2 regions of the Lentibacillus sp. JNUCC-1 genome follow, and region 2 is predicted to be linked to the other one. Evidence: predicted binding sites of a transcription regulator. Region 2 holds the regulator's gene; the other holds the start of a gene.
The links. The regulator NrdR, encoded in region 2, represses ribonucleotide reductase genes. The targets are predictions, from matches to a motif close to AACACNATATATNGTGTT.
Positions count from the first base shown of each region.

Region 1: a site for NrdR is predicted at 1,636-1,653, ahead of JNUCC1_RS16360 (vitamin B12-dependent ribonucleotide reductase). Genes of this name have one in related genera too.

Region 1 covers NZ_WHOH01000003.1:1,145,404-1,155,756, reverse strand. The annotation lists gene JNUCC1_RS16360 (vitamin B12-dependent ribonucleotide reductase) at 1-1,598, opposite strand, end outside; gene JNUCC1_RS16355 (rhodanese-like domain-containing protein) at 1,850-2,215, shown strand; gene gcvPB (aminomethyl-transferring glycine dehydrogenase subunit GcvPB) at 2,454-3,917, opposite strand; gene gcvPA (aminomethyl-transferring glycine dehydrogenase subunit GcvPA) at 3,907-5,259, opposite strand; gene gcvT (glycine cleavage system aminomethyltransferase GcvT) at 5,275-6,384, opposite strand; glycine riboswitch at 6,450-6,532, opposite strand; glycine riboswitch at 6,536-6,652, opposite strand; gene JNUCC1_RS16335 (DEAD/DEAH box helicase) at 6,777-8,441, shown strand; gene JNUCC1_RS16330 (YqhG family protein) at 8,431-9,237, shown strand; gene JNUCC1_RS16325 (YqzE family protein) at 9,244-9,417, opposite strand; gene JNUCC1_RS16320 (shikimate kinase) at 9,475-9,975, opposite strand; gene comGA (competence type IV pilus ATPase ComGA) at 10,020-10,353, shown strand, end outside.
Region 2 covers NZ_WHOH01000003.1:887,682-898,034, reverse strand. The annotation lists gene thrS (threonine--tRNA ligase) at 66-2,012, opposite strand; gene ytxC (sporulation protein YtxC) at 2,340-3,188, opposite strand; gene dnaI (primosomal protein DnaI) at 3,320-4,252, opposite strand; gene JNUCC1_RS18820 (DnaD domain protein) at 4,293-4,682, opposite strand; gene JNUCC1_RS14925 (replication initiation and membrane attachment family protein) at 4,679-5,638, opposite strand; gene nrdR (transcriptional regulator NrdR) at 5,677-6,144, opposite strand; gene JNUCC1_RS14915 (cytosolic protein) at 6,164-6,550, opposite strand; gene JNUCC1_RS14910 (glyceraldehyde-3-phosphate dehydrogenase) at 7,480-8,502, opposite strand; gene coaE (dephospho-CoA kinase) at 8,609-9,208, opposite strand; gene mutM (DNA-formamidopyrimidine glycosylase) at 9,223-10,050, opposite strand; partial or broken gene polA (DNA polymerase I) at 10,063-10,353, opposite strand, start outside.

The sequences.
Region 1 (10,353 bases), 260 kb from region 2:
AAGTAAGGGGTCGCGTCAATGACATTATCTTGCATTCTCACGCCTGTTTCAACGGTCTTTTTCAACTTATTGAAATTAACGCGTTTTGTTTGTTTATCAGCCATTGCTGCCAGATTAACTGCTGCCAGATTACAGACAGAGAAAGGAGCCAGGGGCTGTTCACCACACGGGTTTGTAGCGACAACTTGTTGACCGTATGCTTTGGCATTCGTTTTTTCATTGGCATTATCAATAAAAAAGATTCCGGGCTCAGCAGAATAAGTTGCACAAACGTTGATCAGCTTCCACAGTTCACGTGCTTTGATTTCTCGATATGTGCGGACAGCAAATCCTTTTTCTTCCCATTTTCTAACATCACCGACTTCATGCCACTGATCATTATAAATGGCCATTTCTTCTTCGGTGTAATTTTCCACATCCGGAAAACGGAGTGGGTACATCGCATCTTCTTCAACAGCCTGCATAAAATCACTTGTCAAACAGACAGATATATTGGCCCCCGTTAAGAATTCGGGTTGATGAACAGAGTACGTTCCTCCAGTTCTTAGTTTGCTTTCAGCTTCTTGAATTGCCTCTCGCGTGAATCCGCCTTGGCCGGGGATGTGCTTATAATTTACAATGCTTTGATAAAGGTCCATTTCAGTCTCAGACAATGGGGTAAATTTAAGTTTTTCATGAGCCAGACGTTTGATCTGATCATCAGTTGTGTTCTCAGCCAAATACCGAAGTATCCGCGGATTTTGCATTTTAGAAATAATAAATTCAATAATATCAGGGTGGGAATCAACAAGCATAATCATCTGCGCGCCTCTGCGGCTTCCACCTTGTTCAACCAGATGGGTCAGTTTTGCAATATCATCGAGCCAGGAAACTGAACCAGATGACTTCCCATTCACACCCTTTGCCAGTGTGTTTCGAGGCCGCAGAGTGGAACCATTTGTGCCGACACCGCCCCCTCTTGACATAATCTCCATAACTTGCTTACGGTGATCAGAAATTCCTTCTCGGGAGTCCCGAATATAAGGCATAACATAGCAGTTGAAATAAGTAACATCTGTATGAGACCCGGCACCGTATAATACACGCCCTGCCGGTATGAAATTCAAGTCTTTTAGTTCTTGAGAAAAGCGCTCCTGCCACATGTGCTGTTTATCTTCAGTCTCTTCCACTTCTGAGAGACCTTTTGCATTGCGCATAGCAATTTGTTCATAAAAAATTTCCAATGGCTTATCAATAACATCCAGTCCGCGTGTGATCAATCCTGTTTCACCTTCACTCGGATCCAGAATAGAGCGGAATTCTTCATCCACTTCAATTGTAGCTTTCTGTGTCTTTCGGTCCACAGACTGAATGATCCCATACCCGCGTGCAGGGAATTTTGGATCATCTTTAACTGTCAACACAACAAAATCCCCTGTTTTAAGAGTCTTTTTTTCTGTGTCTTTAAAAGCATAGCGATCCAACATTACAAGTCGGGATACGCCTTTATGTGTTAAAGACATATCCTCCGTAATAGGAAATACTTGCGGAAAATGCGCGATATCTTCATTTAAAGCATTAATATTAATTTTGCTTAATTCCTTTGTCACAACTGACAATGGTACCCCTCCCTTTATCTGAAAACAATCAATTAAAAAAACAATATATTGTGTTTAAAATTCATACGTAGATACTACATATAGATATTAGACCATAAAACCAATGCTTGTCAAACATACAGTAAGTTTTTTTTATGCACCACACCATTATAGCAGATTTACGTCTTTTTTATCAGTAAAAAATTTTCTTTGAAAAAATATTGTAATGGTCATATAATAGAGAAGTAAATGATTAAGAAGACGGGGATATTATGGAAGTACTTGTTATTATTCTTGTCATATTGGTCGGATTTAGCATATTCCGTTACTATAGACAACGCTCGTATTTGAAAGTGTTAACAGAAGAACAATTTAAAGAAGGTTATCGTAAAGCCCAGCTGATTGATGTCAGAGAACCACAGGAATTTGAAAAAGGACATATTCTGGGAGCAAGAAACATACCGCTCACTCAGATGAAACAGCGTTTGGTTGAACTACGAAAAGATAAGCCTGTTTATTTGTATTGTCAAGGCGGCTCCCGTTCAGCTAGAGCAGCCCAGTTGCTAAGAAAAAAGGGTTACCAGGATATTAATCAGCTTAAAGGCGGATTTAAAAAATGGACTGGAAAAGTTAAATAATACAGGTTTTCCTTCTGAATTCAAAAGAGATGGCCGGCATTTTGCCGGCCATCTCTCTTATTGTTGCTTAGGAAATTATAAAATATCTGAGCTGTTAATAAACATTGCCAAGGGCCATGTCCAGCTCCAACGCCTGCCCCCTCGAGTCATAAGCAATACCGCTACGTGGCCAAGACCGCCACTGCGCGTTCTTGCTTATGATTTTCGGGGATGATCAAGGCGCTTTCGCTTTTGTTCCTTAATTATCTCTTTCATAGCGAAGGATTGGCTTCCGCGCAGCTGTCGTTTCATCCATTCGTTTAACAACAGTTGTATGAGGTGCTTCCTGAACCAATTCAGGATCGTTCTCTGTTTCCTCAGCTATTTTAATCATTGTGTCAATGAAACCATCCAGGGTTTCTTTAGATTCAGTTTCAGTAGGCTCTACCATTAATGCCTCTTCCACATTTAGCGGGAAATAAATCGTTGGCGGATGGTAGCCATAATCGAGAAGTCGCTTGGCAATGTCCAATGTCCGAACGCCCAATTTCTTCTGATTTTTGCCCGATAGGACAAATTCATGCATGCAATGCTGATCATATGGCAGTACATAAGTACCCTCTAATTTCCGCATCATATAATTCGCATTCAACACAGCATACTCACTTGCTTTTTTAAGGCCTTCTGCTCCCATCGTGCGAATATAGGTATAGGCCCGCAGATATATGCCGAAATTCCCGTAATAAGGTTTGATACGACCAATGGATTTTGGACGATCATAATCGAACATAAACTGATCTTCTTTTTTGACGAGTAACGGTTTAGGCAGAAAAGGAGCAAGTTCCTCATTAACACCTATTGGACCTGAGCCTGGTCCACCCCCACCATGGGGACCTGTGAACGTCTTATGCAAGTTTAAGTGGACAACATCAAAGCCCATATCGCCTGGTCTTGCATAGCCCATAATGGCATTCAAATTGGCGCCGTCATAATAAATCTTACCGCCTGCATCATGGATAATCTTTTCCATCTCAAGAATTTCAGTTTCAAATAGTCCGAGTGTGTTAGGATTCGTCAGCATAAGGGCTGCTGTATCGTCCCCAACCACTTCTTTCAGGTGTTCGAGATCAACGAGTCCCCGCTCATTGGACTTAACCGTAACAGCATCAAAGCCTGCAACACTTGCTGATGCTGGGTTGGTCCCGTGAGCCGAATCCGGCACAATCACTTTAGTACGGTTATAATCACCATTTGCTTCATGAAACGCTCTGATCATCATTAAGCCGGCCCATTCACCCTGCGCTCCAGCAGCTGGCTGGAGGGAGACTTCATGCATGCCAGTAAGCTCACATAATGAAGTTTGCAGATCATACATCATTTCCAGTGCACCCTGAACACTCTCTTCATCCTGATGCGGATGAATATGACTGAATCCAGGCAGGCGTGCAACATCTTCGTTTATTTTAGGGTTATATTTCATCGTACATGAACCAAGTGGATAAAAACCTGAGTCTACACCATAATTTCGATTGGATAAACCTGTATAGTGGCGCATAATCTCCAGCTCACTTACTTCTGGTAAATCTGGTGCCGATTTTCTAATAAACATTTGATCCAATTCTTGATCCAGGTCATGTTCTGGAACATCCAACTCCGGAAGACTGAAACTCGTTCTCCCTTCTTTACTGCGTTCGAAAATTAAAGGAAAGTTGTTATTTGTCATAAATATCCCCCAATTCTTTTACAAATGAGTCAATGTCAGCTTTTGTACGTGCTTCTGTCACTGCCACCAGCATATGGTTTTCCATATCTGAATGAACTTGACCAAGATCATATCCGCCAATTAACCCTTTGTGAATCAGTTTTTTGTTGGCAGCTTTAACGGATCCTGGAAGCTTTATGACAAATTCATTAAAAAACGAACCTTGAAATGCTACTTCAAACCCTTTATCTGCAAATTGTTTTGCAGCATAACGTGCTTTTTGCATGTTCAGCACAGCCAGTTTTTTAATTCCGTGCTTTCCGATTGAACTCATGGCAACCGAGCTGGCTAAAGCATTCAGGGCCTGGTTGGAACAAATGTTGGAAGTCGCTTTATCCCGGCGGATATGTTGCTCTCTAGCCTGTAGTGTCAGCACATACCCACGCACACCCTCTTCATCTGTGGTCTCGCCGATCAGACGACCGGGAACTTTACGCATGAGCTTTTTCGTTGTTGCGAAATAACCGCAATGCGGTCCGCCAAACTGTGCTGGGATTCCGAAGACTTGCGTATCTCCAACCACGATGTCTGCTCCAAATTCTCCTGGTGGTGCTAGATAACCAAGTGCAAGTGGGTTACTTGAAACAATAAGCATCGTTTTCTTTTGGTTTTTAACCAGCTCGTTAATTTTATCAAGCGGCTCAATTTGACCGAAGAAGTTTGGATATTGAACGACTACACCGGCAATTTCATCGTTCAGTTCTTTCTCCAAGTGATCCAGATCAGTCTGACCGTTTTTCAAATCAATATCAATGATTTCAACATTTGGTCCTTTGGCATATGTTTCGATGACTGCTCTTGATTCTGGATGAATCGATTTTGAAACAAGCACTTTACTGCGCTTTGTTTGAGCAGCACTTAAGTTAACGGCTTCGGCAAGTGCTGTTCCTCCATCATACATGGAAGAATTGGAAACAGGCATGCCTGTTAACTCAGAGATCATGGTCTGAAATTCGAATATAGCTTGAAGCTCGCCCTGAGAGATTTCTGGTTGATAAGGTGTATAAGCTGTATAAAATTCTGACCGTGATATGACATGGTCAACAACAGACGGGATAAAGTGATCATAGACGCCTGCTCCTAAAAAGGAGGCGTGCGTTTGCAAATTGACATTCTTGGCTGCCATTCGTGATAACTCAGTTTTCAAAGCATACTCGTTTGCTGGTTTCTTCAAGTTCATCTCTTGTTCCAGCCGGACTTTTTTCGGAATGTCTGCAAACAATTCTTCCGTAGAATCGATGCCAATGGTATCAAGCATTACTTTTTTATCTTTTTCTGTCATTGGTAAATAACGAAATTCCATTGAAGATCTTCCCCCTCATTTTTTAAGAAATGGTGTTGGAATCACAACTGCTTTCAAGCGACGTTTCCGAACTTGAACAGTCAACTCTGCACCGATATCAGCATATTCGGCATCAATAAGCGCCAGCCCTATATTCTTCTTCAAAGTAGGTGATTGGGTGCCAGATGTCACTTCTCCAATCACTTTGTCTTCAGAAAGCACTTCATAGCCGTGACGCGGGATGCCTTTATCAATCATTTCAATGCCTACAAGCTTTCTTTTTGCGCCTTCCTCCACTTGCTTACGAAGCACGTCTTTACCGATGAAATTAGCGTCTTTGTTTACTTTAACTGCAAATTTTAAACCGGCTTCAATTGGCGTGATATCTGGTGATATTTCCTGACCGTATAGTGGCAAATTGGCTTCAAAACGCAGCGTGTCTCTTGCACCAAGACCAACTGGCTCCAGCCCGTAGTCAGCACCGGCTTCCAGAATAAGATTCCAAAGCACACGCCCATTAACTTGATCGATGTAGATCTCAAAGCCATCTTCGCCCGTGTAACCCGTCCTAGACACAATCGCAGCGGAATTAATACTGTCAAAATGCACGTTCTGGTCAAAACGGAAAAATTTGATATCGGCAAGCTGCGTCGTTGTAATCGTTTGCAGTATCGCCTGTGCATTTGGTCCTTGAAGTGCAAGCAGAGCATAGTAATCACTGACATTCTTAATGGTTACGTCTGCCCCAAATGCCGATTGCTGTTTGGTCAGCCACTCAACATCCTTTTCTGTGTTGGCTGCATTGACGACAAGCATGTATTCATGCTCTTTAAACTTATAAACTAAGAAGTCATCGACAACCCCGCCATTTTCATAACACATAAATGTATACAGACATTTCCCCTCTGTCATCTTGGAAATATCATTGGTCAGGATTCTTTGTAAAAATGACTCGCTTTCAGGTCCTTTCACCATGATTTCTCCCATGTGAGAGACATCAAACAGGCCTGCTTTTGTTCGTGTGGCTTCATGTTCCTGTTTAATACCGGCAAACTGAACCGGCATATCCCAGCCGCCAAAATCAATCGTCTTGGCTCCCAAATCCCCGTATTCCGGATAAATGGGTGTGCGTTTCAATGCATCCATTCTCCCAACCCCTTCTGTAAAAATAGTGTGCATAAAAAATAGAGATTCCAGTGCTCAAATGAAATCTCTGTCCTTCAACCAGAAAGTTTCGCGCGTTTGACCGCGGCTTGCTTCGTGGGTGGTTTACAGCAGTAAACACTCTCCAGAGGTGCGTCCTGCAAGAGTCTTTTTGCCTGAGAGATTCACAATATGTTTGCTCCTTCGGCGTTACGACCGAGCCATTTTTTTATATCCGGCATACGGGCGTAAACTCTCCTCTTGCATTCATTCGCTTATAAAAATTATTCAGTTGGTTACACTATGTATGCTGTTCATGCACAAAGAATATCTATTTCAAGCTTATTATAACATAGGTTTGAAAGTAATCCAGCTAAAAGTGAGTGATGTACGTCATGAATGAAATTAATGTTAAAAAAGACCAGCATTTTATCAACCATCTTGAAACAGCACTTGAAAATAACGAACAATTATCGTCCTGGTCCTTATTTAAACTTGCATATGATGCCCAACTCTCAACTATGACGTCAGAGTTTGACGGATTGACAGCACTTAAGCATCTTAATCACATGACTTTTTTGCCGTATCAAACCAGGTGTGCACACCAGGTTGTGGAAAAAATGAATGGACGTGCTTTGCTTGCTGATGAAGTTGGACTTGGGAAGACCATTGAAGCGGGTCTGATCTTAAAGGAATATATGGTAAGAGGCCTGATTAATAAAGCTTTAATCCTGGTTCCTGCTTCTCTCGTTAACCAATGGGTGCGTGAATTAAACGAAAAGTTCTTTATCCCTGCTGCGTCTCACCGGAAAAACTATCCATGGCAAGAGTATCATGTGGTTGTGTCTTCCATGGACAAGGCGAAAAAATCACCACATCGGGAACAGATTCTGGATATTGAATATGACTTTGTACTGATCGACGAAGCTCATAAGCTTAAAAATCACCAAACAAAGAATTATACTTTTGCTAGATCAATACGAAAAAAATATTGTCTGTTACTAACAGCCACACCAGTTCAAAATAAATTAATGGACATCTTCAATCTGGTATCTATTTTAAAACCAGGTCACCTTGGGAACTATGATACATTTATGAAAACGTATGGAAACGACCGCAAATTGGTTCATCAAGATACTTACTTAAAAACCCTTATTCAAAAAGTGATGATTCGCAATACGAGAAAGCAAGAGTCTTTGCTCGATTCTAAGAGGCATGTTGAAACGGTGTGGGTGGATTTCAGTGAAGAAGAAATAGCTGTTTATAACATGCTGGAATCATTGTCAGCATCCATATCCACTTTTGCGGGAATTACCTTACTGAGAGAATTATGCTCTTCTCGTGAAGCATGTTACCTATCATTTGAAAAAATGCTCAGCGACAATCCTGTTATTTCACAAGATGGGCAAGATATTATTTCACACATTCAGCAGCTGCCTCAACATGCAAAAGGGCAAAAGCTTGTTGAACTCATCAACAACCATAATGATTCCAAAATCATTGTGTTCACAGAATACCGTGCCACACAGGTGTATTTGCAGTGGCTCTTGCAGCAGCACGGCATCTCCTCTGTACCTTATAGAGGCGGATTTAAGAAAAGCAAGAAAGATTGGATGAAACAGTTGTTTGAAAACCATGCCCAAGTGTTAATTGCAACAGAAGCTGGCGGGGAAGGAATCAACTTGCAATTTTGCAACCTGATGATCAACTATGACCTGCCTTGGAATCCAATGCGTTTGGAACAGCGCATCGGCCGCATTCACAGATATGGTCAGAAAAAAGATGTCTATATTTATAATATGGGCACCCGACGTACAATCGAGGAACATATTATGACGTTGCTATACGAGAAAATTGGCTTGTTTGAAGATGTGATTGGTCAACTTGATGATATTATGGCTGATTTGGAAATCAACGATCTTGAAGAGGAAATCAAAACGATCTACTCAGAATCCAGTTCAGCTGGAGAGGCTAAAATAAAACTCGATAATTTAACGTCTGTTCTTGCAGATCATCAGAAAAAATTAACCACAACAGAGGAGGTTGATTATGGCAATTGAGAATTTGCATGGTTTTATGGAAAACTATTTTAAAAGCCATCATTGTTCCATTTTAGAAAGTACATCAGGCAAGCTCTCTGTCCAATTAACCGAAGACATGGACAAGGTTTTAATGAACCGCCCCTTCTACTGGCATTATATATCTAAAATGGGCTATAAAGGAGAGCCCGCTCACATGACTTTTTACACGGATAAAGTCTGTCAAGAGCAGAATGAACGCGGAGAATATGTGGATTACGGAAGCCCCCGATTTCAACAGATCGTCAGTCATTTAACTAAAAATGAGCGCTACACAAAACTATTTCAGGCTTTAAATGTCGATACTAGAACCCCATTATATCCATGGTTGGTCGTTAATCTTAAAATCACTTATACAGGCAAACAGCGTAAAGAAGAAATGATGTCAATCGGATTAAATTTGATTAACGGTATTATGACTTCCGGTATGATGGACACACTCTCTCATATCGATATGCAATTAACCATTCCGGACTTTTGTTACACCCTATCACCTATGATTAAATTAGGAAGTGGATTTAAACGCATTGAAGATGTGATCAGTGATTATATTCAGCGACAGGATCATAACTGGGCACAGGAATCACTAAAAAGTAAAACAGCAGAACTTGAACTGTTAGATCACTTCTATGAGGGACAGAAAGCTAATGAAGAACAAGCAGAGCTCATGGAAAAAGAGCGTCTTGAAATCGAACAGCGGCTCAGTCCGACCATCACCATGGAAGTCGTCAACGGCGGGGTCATGTACTTGTCAGATACGTTATTTGCATCCAAGTGATGTTATTCACCTCTTCCTGAAAAGCTTCATTGCAAATGGCAGCACTCCAAACCAGCGATCAGATAAGGCTGAACGCGGCTCAGCCTTATCTTTTTTATGCTGTTTGCGGTCTTCTTTAGGCTGATCGATGTATGACGTCAATGTTTCAGTCAGGAATTTCACATAATCATTAATGGACATATAGCTCACTCCGGTCAGATACTTCTTATATATTAATGTGACCTTCCCAGTGCCTTTTTATTCAAATGACTTTGACAACTTCGCAATCTGACAAGCAATCTCTTCCGGTGTTTGGCAGTCTGTTGACAAATTAAAATGTGCTGCTTGATGATATAATGACAGACGTTTCGTGTATAATTCACGTTGTTTCTTTTGCCCATTATTCCACAATGGCCGGTCTGTATCATTTTTCAGCCTTTTTGAAATTTCTTTAAATGATGCTTGCAAATGAATCACATATCCATTATAATTCATGTAATCAACATTCTTCTTATTTTCTACAATACCGCCTCCGGTAGAGACGATGATATCGTCACCTCTAACCGCTTCAAGGACTTCAGATTCAAAACATCGAAAAGCATGTTCACCCTTACGCTTGAATATATCCGAAATTCTTCCAAACCTTTCTTCTATTTCCTGATCCAAATCAATAACCCGCCATCCAAGTAATTGACCTGTTTCTTTTGCAACTGTTGTTTTTCCGCTGCCCATAAATCCAATTAAATATATGCACCTCATCTTTAAACCTCCCAATTTCTATTTCTCATTCACCGCTAAAGGAGATGATTTGCTTGAATTCCGCTGAAACCCTTTCAAAAACCTTACTTTCTCATGCAATCCAGTCAGATGCTTCTGACATTCACTTTTATCCTCTGCCAGACTCTGCTGAAGTCTTCCTTCGTATTCAAGGGGAACGTTATCTCCACGACACGATTCCCCGAAGCATGTACGAGACACTTCTCACCTATTATAAGTTTACCTCAGGAATGGATATTGGTGAAACAAGAAAACCTCAAAACGGAACGATTCAATTTCATAATAATGAAGAAACATATGCTCTAAGGTTGTCCACACTTCCTGCAAACCATTATGAAAGTCTTGCTGTTCGTATCTTAC
Region 2 (10,353 bases):
TGTATAGAATACCATGTTTAATTTAAACTGTCAAGGGCTCATTTGCGAAAGTAGCTCAATGAACCTTACCGTTTTGTAAATTCTTTGTTCATAATCACAGCATCAATCATGCTCTTAAATGCATCAAAAGACATGGATTCGGAATCTTTTTCACCGTATCGTCTGACATTGACACTTCCGTCTTTGATTTCAGCATCGCCGACAACAAGGGTGAATGGGATCTTCTCTGTTTGAGCACTGCGGATTTTGTAGCCAATTTTTTCATCGCGTTCATCCACTTCCACACGAATGCCTTCATAACGGAGCTTGTCTGCCATTTCCTCTGCATAGTTAAGATGTGCATCAAGTGATACAGGGATAATTTTTGTCTGAACAGGGGCGAGCCATGTTGGGAATGCGCCTTTGTATTCTTCAATCAAGAAGGCGACGAATCGCTCCATTGTTGATACAACCCCGCGGTGAATGACGACCGGACGATGGTGTTTGCCGTCTTCGCCAATATATGTCAAATCAAACCGTTCTGGCAGATGGAAATCGAGCTGAACTGTGGAAAGTGTCTCGTCTTTTCCAAGGGCTGTTTTAACTTGAACATCCAGTTTTGGCCCGTAAAAAGCTGCTTCCCCGTCTGCTTCAACATATTCAAGATCCATATCATCCATTGTTTCCTTGAGCATGGCTTGTGCTTTTTCCCACATCTCATCGTTATCGATATATTTCTCTTTATCTTCCGGATCCCGGTAAGAAAGACGGAAATAGTAATCGTCAATCCCGAAATCTTTGTACACATGTTGAACGAGCTTAACCACTCGGATAAATTCTTCTTTCAGCTGATCAGGGCGTGCGAAAATGTGGGCATCGTTCAGTGTCATCGCCCGAACTCGCTGCAGGCCTGCCAATGCTCCTGACATCTCATGACGATGCATGGTACCCAGTTCAGCAATTCGAACAGGGAGATTTCGATAGCTGTAGAGCTGATTTTTATAGACCATCATATGGTGCGGGCAATTCATGGGACGCAAGACAAGGTCTTCGTTATCCATTTCCATGATTGGGAACATATCATCCTGGTAGTGCTCTAAGTGACCACTTGTCTTATACAAATCCACGCTGCCCAACACAGGGGTATAGACATGGTCATAGCCAAGACGCTCTTCAAGGTCAACAATGTACCGCTCAATCATGCGGCGAACAGTCGCACCTTTAGGCAGCCAAAGCGGCAGGCCTTGTCCGACTTTTTGTGAAACAGTAAAGATATCCAGTTCTTTTCCAAGCTTACGGTGATCCCGTTCTTTGCGTTCTTCAAGGATGCGCAAATGCTCGTCAAGCTGGCCTTGTTTTTCAAATGCAGTGCCATATATACGCTGAAGCTGCTTATTATTGCTGTCGCCCCGCCAATAAGCCCCTGAGATACTCAGCAATTTAAATGCTTTGATTTTACTGGTCGAGGGCACATGGACACCTCGGCACAAATCCATAAATTCACCTTGCTTATATATGGTAACCTGTTCACCTTCAGGAATGTCGTCGATCAATTCCGGCTTGAGGTCATCCCCTATTTCTTTAAATAACGCTTTTGCTTCATCCCGTGTGACTTCCATCCGCTCGATTTCCAGATTTTCATCGACGATGCGCTTCATTTCTTTTTCAATCTTTGGCAAATCCTCTGGTGTCACATGGTAATCCATGTCAAAGTCGTAATAGAAACCTTCTTCGATGACTGGACCTACACCGAAACTGACGTCTTTATACAGCCTTCTAATCGCCTGGGCCATCAGGTGGGCGGTTGAATGGCGCATAATTTCGATGCCTTCCTGATCACGGTATGTCAAGATTTCAATCTTTCCGCCTTCTGATAGCGGACGGCGCAGATCTACTGGAACGCCGTCAAGTTTAATGGCTAGTGCTTGTTTTTTCAGGCCTGGTGAAATTGATGCGGCAATGTCTTCACCTGTTGTTCCGGATGGAAAAGCTTTTGAATTGCCATCTGGAAATGTTATTTGAATGTCTGTCATACCCAACAACTCCTCTTTTTTGATAAAAATAAAAAAGCCCATCCCTCTGCCTTGGCAAAGGGACGAGCTTTGAGATCGCGGTTCCACCCTCATTTCCGTTCATATGCATGAACGGCTCTGACACCTGTTAACGGAGGTGAACCGCCGTCACTTTTCATGACGGTGTTCTAAGGTGGTAATCAATCACTGTGCAGGGGAAGTTTTCAGCCGGGGACTTCCTTCTCTTTTCAGCATCTTGGTCATTGATCATGGCCTTGTCATAACAATACAGTATCTTGATTTATGAACATTATAGCGGCCATTGTGCTGAAAAGCAAGTCATGTCCATTAATTTTCCAGCTCAAGTGCAAAAGGAAAGTTTTCCAGCGGTTCAAAATGCGCACGTTCCTGAAACACATTAATGACTGTTAGCGTTTTTGCTTCGGAAGGGTCATCTCCGTAAATTCTGACTTTCTCAGGCGCCAGTGTAATTAAAGGGGCAAGATTATATTCATTTTTATCAAGTCCTACAATATATAAGGGCTCTTTATGCATAATCATGCGCAGCTCCATAGCGGAAAACTTCTTCCCGCTTGGCTTATAAAACATAAAATCCTTGCCTTGTACAACATGAAGCACCGGGTATGTGGTCGCTTTTTGCTTCACATATTCTCTTAAAGTATGAACAAATGCCTGATGCTCCTCTTCCCGTTTAAATTCATCAATGGCCAGTCCGACATAATGGATGAGCTGGTCTTTAAAGACTTGAAAACGAAAATTAACGATTGAATCGAAATGAACCGTCGTTGACTCCTTAATATTCGTCAGGAAGATTGTCTTGATTACCTGAGCCGGATCCTTATAATTTTTGACACGCTGACTGTCTTCATCCTCCCCAAAGAAGATCCAGTGTGTCAATGCAAGAATGCGTTCCATTTCAACGGTGCGCGTGTAGTAAAAGTTGTAATGGATAATATCGTTAATCATTCTGGATAACCGGTGTTCGATAAACACGTCAACCATTGACTTAGATATCGTATCCAATCGTTCTACAGTTGGCATATTGTCATTAAATGAAATGCGATGACCCCAATCCTCCTCAGTCTGCCAGTGAAGTGCTATCTTTTTATTATGCCGGAATAAAAATTCACAAAAACTGATGACCTCCTGATCCGATTTGAAATAAACTTCAAACAACTCCATCACCCTCACCAAATAACGAACTGATACATTATATGGTCGTGATGAGTGAAACATGTATTCAGTTAAGAAACTAGCTATGGTAGTTTCTCCGGTATTGCTCAGATCAAAGGTTTCAGCATCCAGGTCTATTCTTCGCGTCGATTTGGACCATAAATCTCCACTTCTCGACTAACTTGCCGGATGCGTTCGATCACACGCCCTGCTTTAACCTCTTCCACACCGCCTCGGTTAGAAAAAGCAAGCTGTTCTTGTAATTGCTTCAAGGTATAATTGGATGTAAAGAATACGGGAAGCCGCTCCATCATCCGGTATTGTAAAATACTGCCAAGAATTTCATCTCTGAACCAAGCAGATTGGGTTTCCGCACCGATATCGTCAAGCATCAACACATCCGCTTTCTTAAAGTGTTCAATCTTCTCATTAATTGAATCGTCTTTGATAGAGGTCTTCATCTCCCGGACGAACTCTGGCATGTAAATGAGCATGGAGGAGATGCCAATATCTTTTAGCTTATTAGCTACCGCCCCAAGAAAATACGTTTTTCCCACCCCGAATGGACCCGAGAAAAAAATCCCCTTGGATGGCAACTCTGTTTTCGCTTTGTTTAAAAATGTTAATGCTGCTGTGATAGCCTCACTTCTCGTTGCATCAGGATCCAAATCGTCTACTGATGCAGACAGAATTTCTTTTGGCACATAAAGACTCTGGATCAGTTGTTGCTGTTTGGCTGTTCGTTCATGTGCAAGCATTGAATGACATTTTTCATAGGATAAATGAATATCGCCCTGATCCACGTGCAATACCGGCGAATACCCCTTTATGATGTTAATACAAGATCCAAACGATGAGCACCTGTCACATTGTTTGGATTGCGTGCTGAATTCGTACAGTTTGATTAGATTTTTTTCAATAACGGCATCACTTAATTCAGGGTGACCATCGAGAAACTGCTTGATTTCTGGGTCATTCAGTACGTTTTGTTTCATATTTGTATAATTTTCTTTAAAACTTTCGTTATCCTTCATCCATTTGTGTAAGGCGGACTGGATTTTCTTCATCGATATCACCCCTTATGTTATCAATTGAATATGTGTGGTTCTAGCTTCCTTCAGAGAACTCTTTCAGCATGGCTGCCAGCTTCTCTCTTTCCTTAGCATCATCCAATTTATCGGAGTCTTTGGCAGATGGCTGTGAAGGATTCTGCTGTTGTCGTTCTCTAAACCAGTCTGGAACCACTTCTTTATTGTAAGACTTCCGGTTGTTTTTCTGCTTGTTTTGGTATGCCGTTCGTTTATTCAACTGATCTTTGGCAAATTTCATGGCCTCTTGAGCATTCTTAAGTTTTGCGCGTGACCAGTGACTCGCAATTTTAGCAAGATAATTCTTAGTCAACCTCATATCGGTTTGCAGCAATACATAGTGGATCAACACGTTCATCACAGGTGCCGGCAAATTCTGTGACGTCATAACTTCTGCTATGATTTTCATATCTTGTTCGGATGCCTGCCCCCGCTCGAGAAGTCTTCAAGCAATTCTTTCGGGGACATGGTTTCCAGTCTTTGGACAAGTTGTTCCTCTTTTGTGGCGGGTGGTTCTGTTACTTCTCTTTCCTCAGTTGCGCTTAATTCTTTTTCGGCGAGCTGGACCGGCTGGTTTGGATAGGTTGCTTTAAATAAATCATGGCACGCGGTTTGGAATTCGGATGCGTCAATATGATTATCTTCTGTAAGCGCCCATAACAAAGCCTTTTCCAAATCAAGCTGGGTAAGGCCGTACACGGACATCATTTGAGCGATGAGTGTTTTATTTTGAGGCGTCAAAACCTGGTTAACCGGTATCATGCGTTGCTTCAACATTCGTCTCATCCAAGAGAAATCCACATTCTCCAAAGGTGGTGAAGCTGCTGAAGCTTCTGCATCTCCTTCATTGACGATTGCTTTACCATCCGGTACGAACGTCTGAAAAACATCCTGGAATGATGCCGTTATGTCTCTTTCCACATTAAATGACGGCTGAGTGATAAATTGGTGTTTCAAACGTTTGAATCGCTCTTCACCAATATGATGGTATAACAATTGGGCCAGCATCGCATCATTAAAAAAATTTGATGGGGAGAAAGGCGGCTGAAGCTCATACAGGTACACCATCTGTTCCGACTTCGCTTTATATGTCTTTAAAAGCCCGATCGCTTCCAGTTTTAATCTGGCCCGGTATATCCGGTCCAGAGGCAGATTTAAATAACTCATCAGCGTATGATGTGTTTGGGGTGTGTTATTTCTTTGGATGTGCCTGTCTTCTGCCAGTGTGAAATATAATGCTGTTGCCTCTATGCCGATCAGTGGCTGGTATAAATGACTTAACGCCATCGTATAGTTAACCGGCATCGTAGCATTTAATTTTACAGCGTAACCGTCAACAGGCAATAATTTACCAATAGCATTCATCTTTGTTCCTCCCATGACGATTATGCATCCGATTGTTTTCAGTTCTCATGCTTGTCTGTTTTAATCAAGTCCGTCAACTCATCCAGGAAAACACTTAGGTCCTTGAACTGACGGTAAACAGAGGCAAACCGGACGTATGCCACCTCATCAACATCTGATAAGTGGGTCATAACCAGCTTTCCTATGTCATCACTGTGTACTTCAGAATTTCCTGAGCTGCGCAATTCTTTCTCACATTGAAGGGCTATATTTTCAATCGTTTCAATTGGAACAGGCCGTTTTTCACATGCCTTAATTAGCCCCCCTGTAATCTTTTGTCTGCTGAATTCCTGTCGATTACCGTCCTTTTTCACAACAATAAGCGGGACTTCTTCAATCCGTTCGAATGTTGTAAAGCGGAATCCGCAATTTTCACACTCGCGTCGTCTTCGGATCGCTCTCCCTTCTTCAATCGGGCGAGAGTCAAGCACTTTTGTACTTTTAGAATCGCAATTTGAACATTTCATATGATTGACCTCTTTCTCGTTAGTTTCGGTCCAATGGTGTAAAATGCTGATCAATTTGAGCATAGAGCTGTTGAATGATCTTGTTACTGTGGCCGAAGTCAAAAGGCAGGGCAGATTCTGATGTAACTGAGAAGTCGATCGCCGTCTGAAAAGGCCTGACCATAATCACAGTTACAATAATAAATACTTTCCGGCCTTTTTTTGTATAAACACTGATTTCTCCGTGTTCCTTGGAAATGGCATTCAGGTCATAAAGCTGCTGGTCTGAAAACATTTCTTCCAATTTGGCCATGGCTTTGTCTTTTGTTGTTTTATAGTAATGGGATACGAGCGCAGGATCATCATGACGCTCCCGTGTTTCAGCGTGATTTGTGAAATATTTAGCAACCGTTTGGCGCAAGGACATAAACGAACACCTCTAAATGATCTTATTTTGAAAACGCACATTATGTATACCTTACATTTTAACATGTTTTACACAAATCGACTAATCTTCTTATTCTACAACTAAACAAGTCGAACGTTAAAAAGAGACAGCCACTCAATTTGGATGGCTGTCTCTCTTTTTAGTTTTCCAATCGCTTTTCTGAAGCCTTGGTGTGTTACAGCAGAAACTTATAATGATTAGTAAACACAAATTGCGACGTAGAGAAAGCTGGAAATGACTGCCTCTGGCAACCGCTCGGGGAAAACACTGCGCTTTCCATGGGCGCTGCTGAGCCTCAGGCCCACAGGATGTGGGTCATGAAGGCGTTGCGACAGGACGTCGCGGTTTTAGCCTTCCTTCCCCTATACCGCGCTCCGGGGTCTCACCGAGGCTTTTGCTTCCATAGGAGTCTCCGTGTTTTCCCCGAGCTTTGTGAGATGTGTTAATTACCTCACGCTTGTGCGAGTAGAACCGTCCAAGCACTATTTTTAAACAAAGTGATTGTAGCGGAGGGAAGTCGACTCCTGCGGGAACAGCACGAGTCCGAAGACCCCACAGTGAGTACATTAAGGATGGTCGACTAAGACCGTCCTTTGCGGACAACGTCGACATACCCCTTGCCGGGGCAAGGAGGCATCAGGGGATGTTCGATTAAAACCGGCGCGTCCTGCGCCAACATCGAACGACCTGCGTCCTGCAGGCCCCTTGGCTAGAAGACACTGTGAAAGTGATTTTCTTGAACAGATGTCGCACTTGAGCTGTGATGAAGTTAAAGCGACTTCCCGCAGCGGAAATCACGGTCTTCTCGTAAACTTATATGAGGATTTTCCTTCATACTCACTTACGTCGCAGTATACGGAAGCAATGCTTTAATTTCCTGGAAAACCCTATGCAAATGCAGATAATGTTTATGCTGTTTGTGTGGTCGTTAGTTTACTGCCGATATAGGCTGTGAGGTCAACGACGCGTTTGGAGTAGCCCCATTCGTTGTCGTACCAGGCCAGTACTTTAATCTTTGAGTCTTCCATTACGATTGTTGATAAACCATCTATAATTGCGGAATGATCGTTTGTTGTGTAGTCAATTGATACAAGTGGTTCTTCACTGTATTCGACAATACCAGGCATCGTCTCTTCAGCTTGTTTCAGAGCAGTGTTGACTTGTTCTGCAGTAACGGTTTCTTCTACATCTATGACCAAATCAACCAATGAAACGTTTGGTGTCGGAACGCGCAGTGCCATGCCGTGAAGCTTCCCGTTTAAATGTGGCATAACTTCCCCGAGTGCTTTTGCTGCACCTGTAGAAGTTGGAATAATAGATTGCGTGCAGCCTCTGGCCCGTCGTAAATCTTTGTGTGGGTTATCTAAATTGTTTTGATCAGTTGTAAAGGCGTGAACCGTTGTCATGAGACCGTTTACAATTTTGAAATGATCATCAATGATTTTAACAACTGGCGCAAGACAGTTCGTGGTGCATGATGCGTTTGAAACGACGTGATGCTGGTCTGAATCATATTCTTGATCATTCACACCCATGACAATCGTTTTATCGACTTGTTTTCCCGGAGCGGTAATGACAACTTTACGTGCCCCTGCTTCGAGATGACGACTTGCCTCTTTTTTTGAGTTGAATTTACCTGTTGCTTCAATGGCAACATCAATCTCGTATTGTTTCCAGGGCAGCTTTTCAGGTTCCCGGTTATTAACAATCCAAACCTTTTTGCCATCCACTTCAAGGTGATCTGAATGCGCTTTAACTTCACGGCTGAACTTGCCATGGACACTGTCATAGGCAATTAAATGTGCAAGTGTTTCAGAGGGGTACCTTGCATTAATAGCCACAACTTCTAATTGATCATCCAGGATGGCCTGGCGAAAAACCATTCTGCCGATACGTCCGAATCCATTAATGGCAATACGTGTTCTAGTCATATACTGATCCTCCTGTTTATGCCACACTTTATTGTGTTTATCTATAAATAGTATAACACATTCAACTTAAAATGTGTCTACCATTTTTATTTTGCCGCCAAATTATTTATAGCACTTGCCAGCAGCGCAAGATCTCTTGCAGTTGCTTGTAGGTTTCGGACTTTGTCCCATTATTATCAACCACCGCGTCTGCCTGTTTGGCTTTTTCCGTGATTGGCATTTGAGAATTAATACGCTGTCTGGCATGTTCTTCCGTAAAGCCATCCCGCTCCATCAGCCGCTTTAATTGGGTAGCTGGATCAACGGCTACCACAATCGTGCGGTCTACAAAGTGGGTTAACTTACTTTCAAATAAAAGCGGGATGTCCAAAACAACAGCTGCTGCCCCTGTCTCGATCAGAGCATCCCGGCTCTTTAACATTTCCTCCCGTACTGCCGGGTGTACAATGGCATTCAGCTTGTTGCGTTTGCCTTCATCCGCAAAAACAATTTCCCCCAGTTTTTTTCTATCAATTGTTTTATCTGTTCTTAGAATATCCTCACCAAACGTTTTAACAATCTCTGTATAACCTTTTTCACCTGGACGAACCACAACACGTGCGAGTTTGTCTGCATCGACCACAGGAATGTCAAAGTCATCAAACATCAGGGAGACTGTGCTTTTTCCGCTTGCGATGCTGCCTGTAAGTCCAATAACAAGAGTCACTTTTGATCTACCTCCTAAAACGTTTGGCAAGATGTGCAAATATGGGTGCCGCGCCCTGCTGCTTTCAGCTTAACAACAGGGGCACCGCACACTGGGCAAGGTTGGCCGGTTTGCCCGTAAACCGCTAGCTTTTGCTGAAACATACCCATCGCACCTTGTGTATTAACGTAAGAACGAATGGTGGTTCCACCTTGGCGAACGGCCTCAGCCAACGTATCAATAGCTTGAGCATGCACATCCGCTATTTCCTTTTTGGTCAAGGTGTTGGCCGGTTTAAGTGGGTGAACCTGTGCTTTAAACAAGGTCTCATCAACATAAATATTACCAAGACCAGCGACAATTGACTGATCCAACAAGACCGCTTTTATGACGCGATTGGTTTTTTGACATTTTTCATTAAGGTTATCAACCGTAAAGGTTGTTTCAAAGGGATCTGGTCCGAGCTGATTTAAAGGTTTCTGTGTCAACTCGGTGCCTTTTACAAACAAGTGCATCGTGCCGAATTTGCGGACATCATTGTATCGGAGCTGCTCACCTGTATTCAAATCGAAAACGACATGCGTGTGTTTTTTGACCGGCTCATTGCCGGCATCCACTGAATATTTACCTTCCATCCGCAAATGCGACACCAGGACATAGTCATTCAGCTGAAACATAAGGAATTTACCTTTGCGTTTGACGTCTTGAATGGTTTGACCTTTAATCCATTCCTTAAATACCCCTACGTCGTCTGGATGTTTAATCATTTTCGGCCAGTAAACATCGGCTTTCGTAATGGTTTTATTCAGAACAAGATGTTTCAGTGTTTCTTTGATTGTTTCAACTTCAGGCAGTTCTGGCATATTGTTTTCTCCTTACTTTGCATCAAACCAGCTGTCTCCATATGCATATTCGACTTTAAGCGGCACTGCCAGTTCCATCGTATGCTCCATAACCGCTGGTACCATTTCTTTTAATTGCTCAATCTCCTCTTGAGGTGCTTCCAATATGAGTTCGTCATGAACCTGAAGCAGCATGCGTGCCTGCATATTTTCATCAAGGAGTTTGTCTTTCAAATCGATCATTGCTTGCTTAATAATATCAGCGGCACTGCCTTGGATTGGCGTGTTCATCGCTGTTCTTCCCGCAAAACTCCTTCTGTTGAA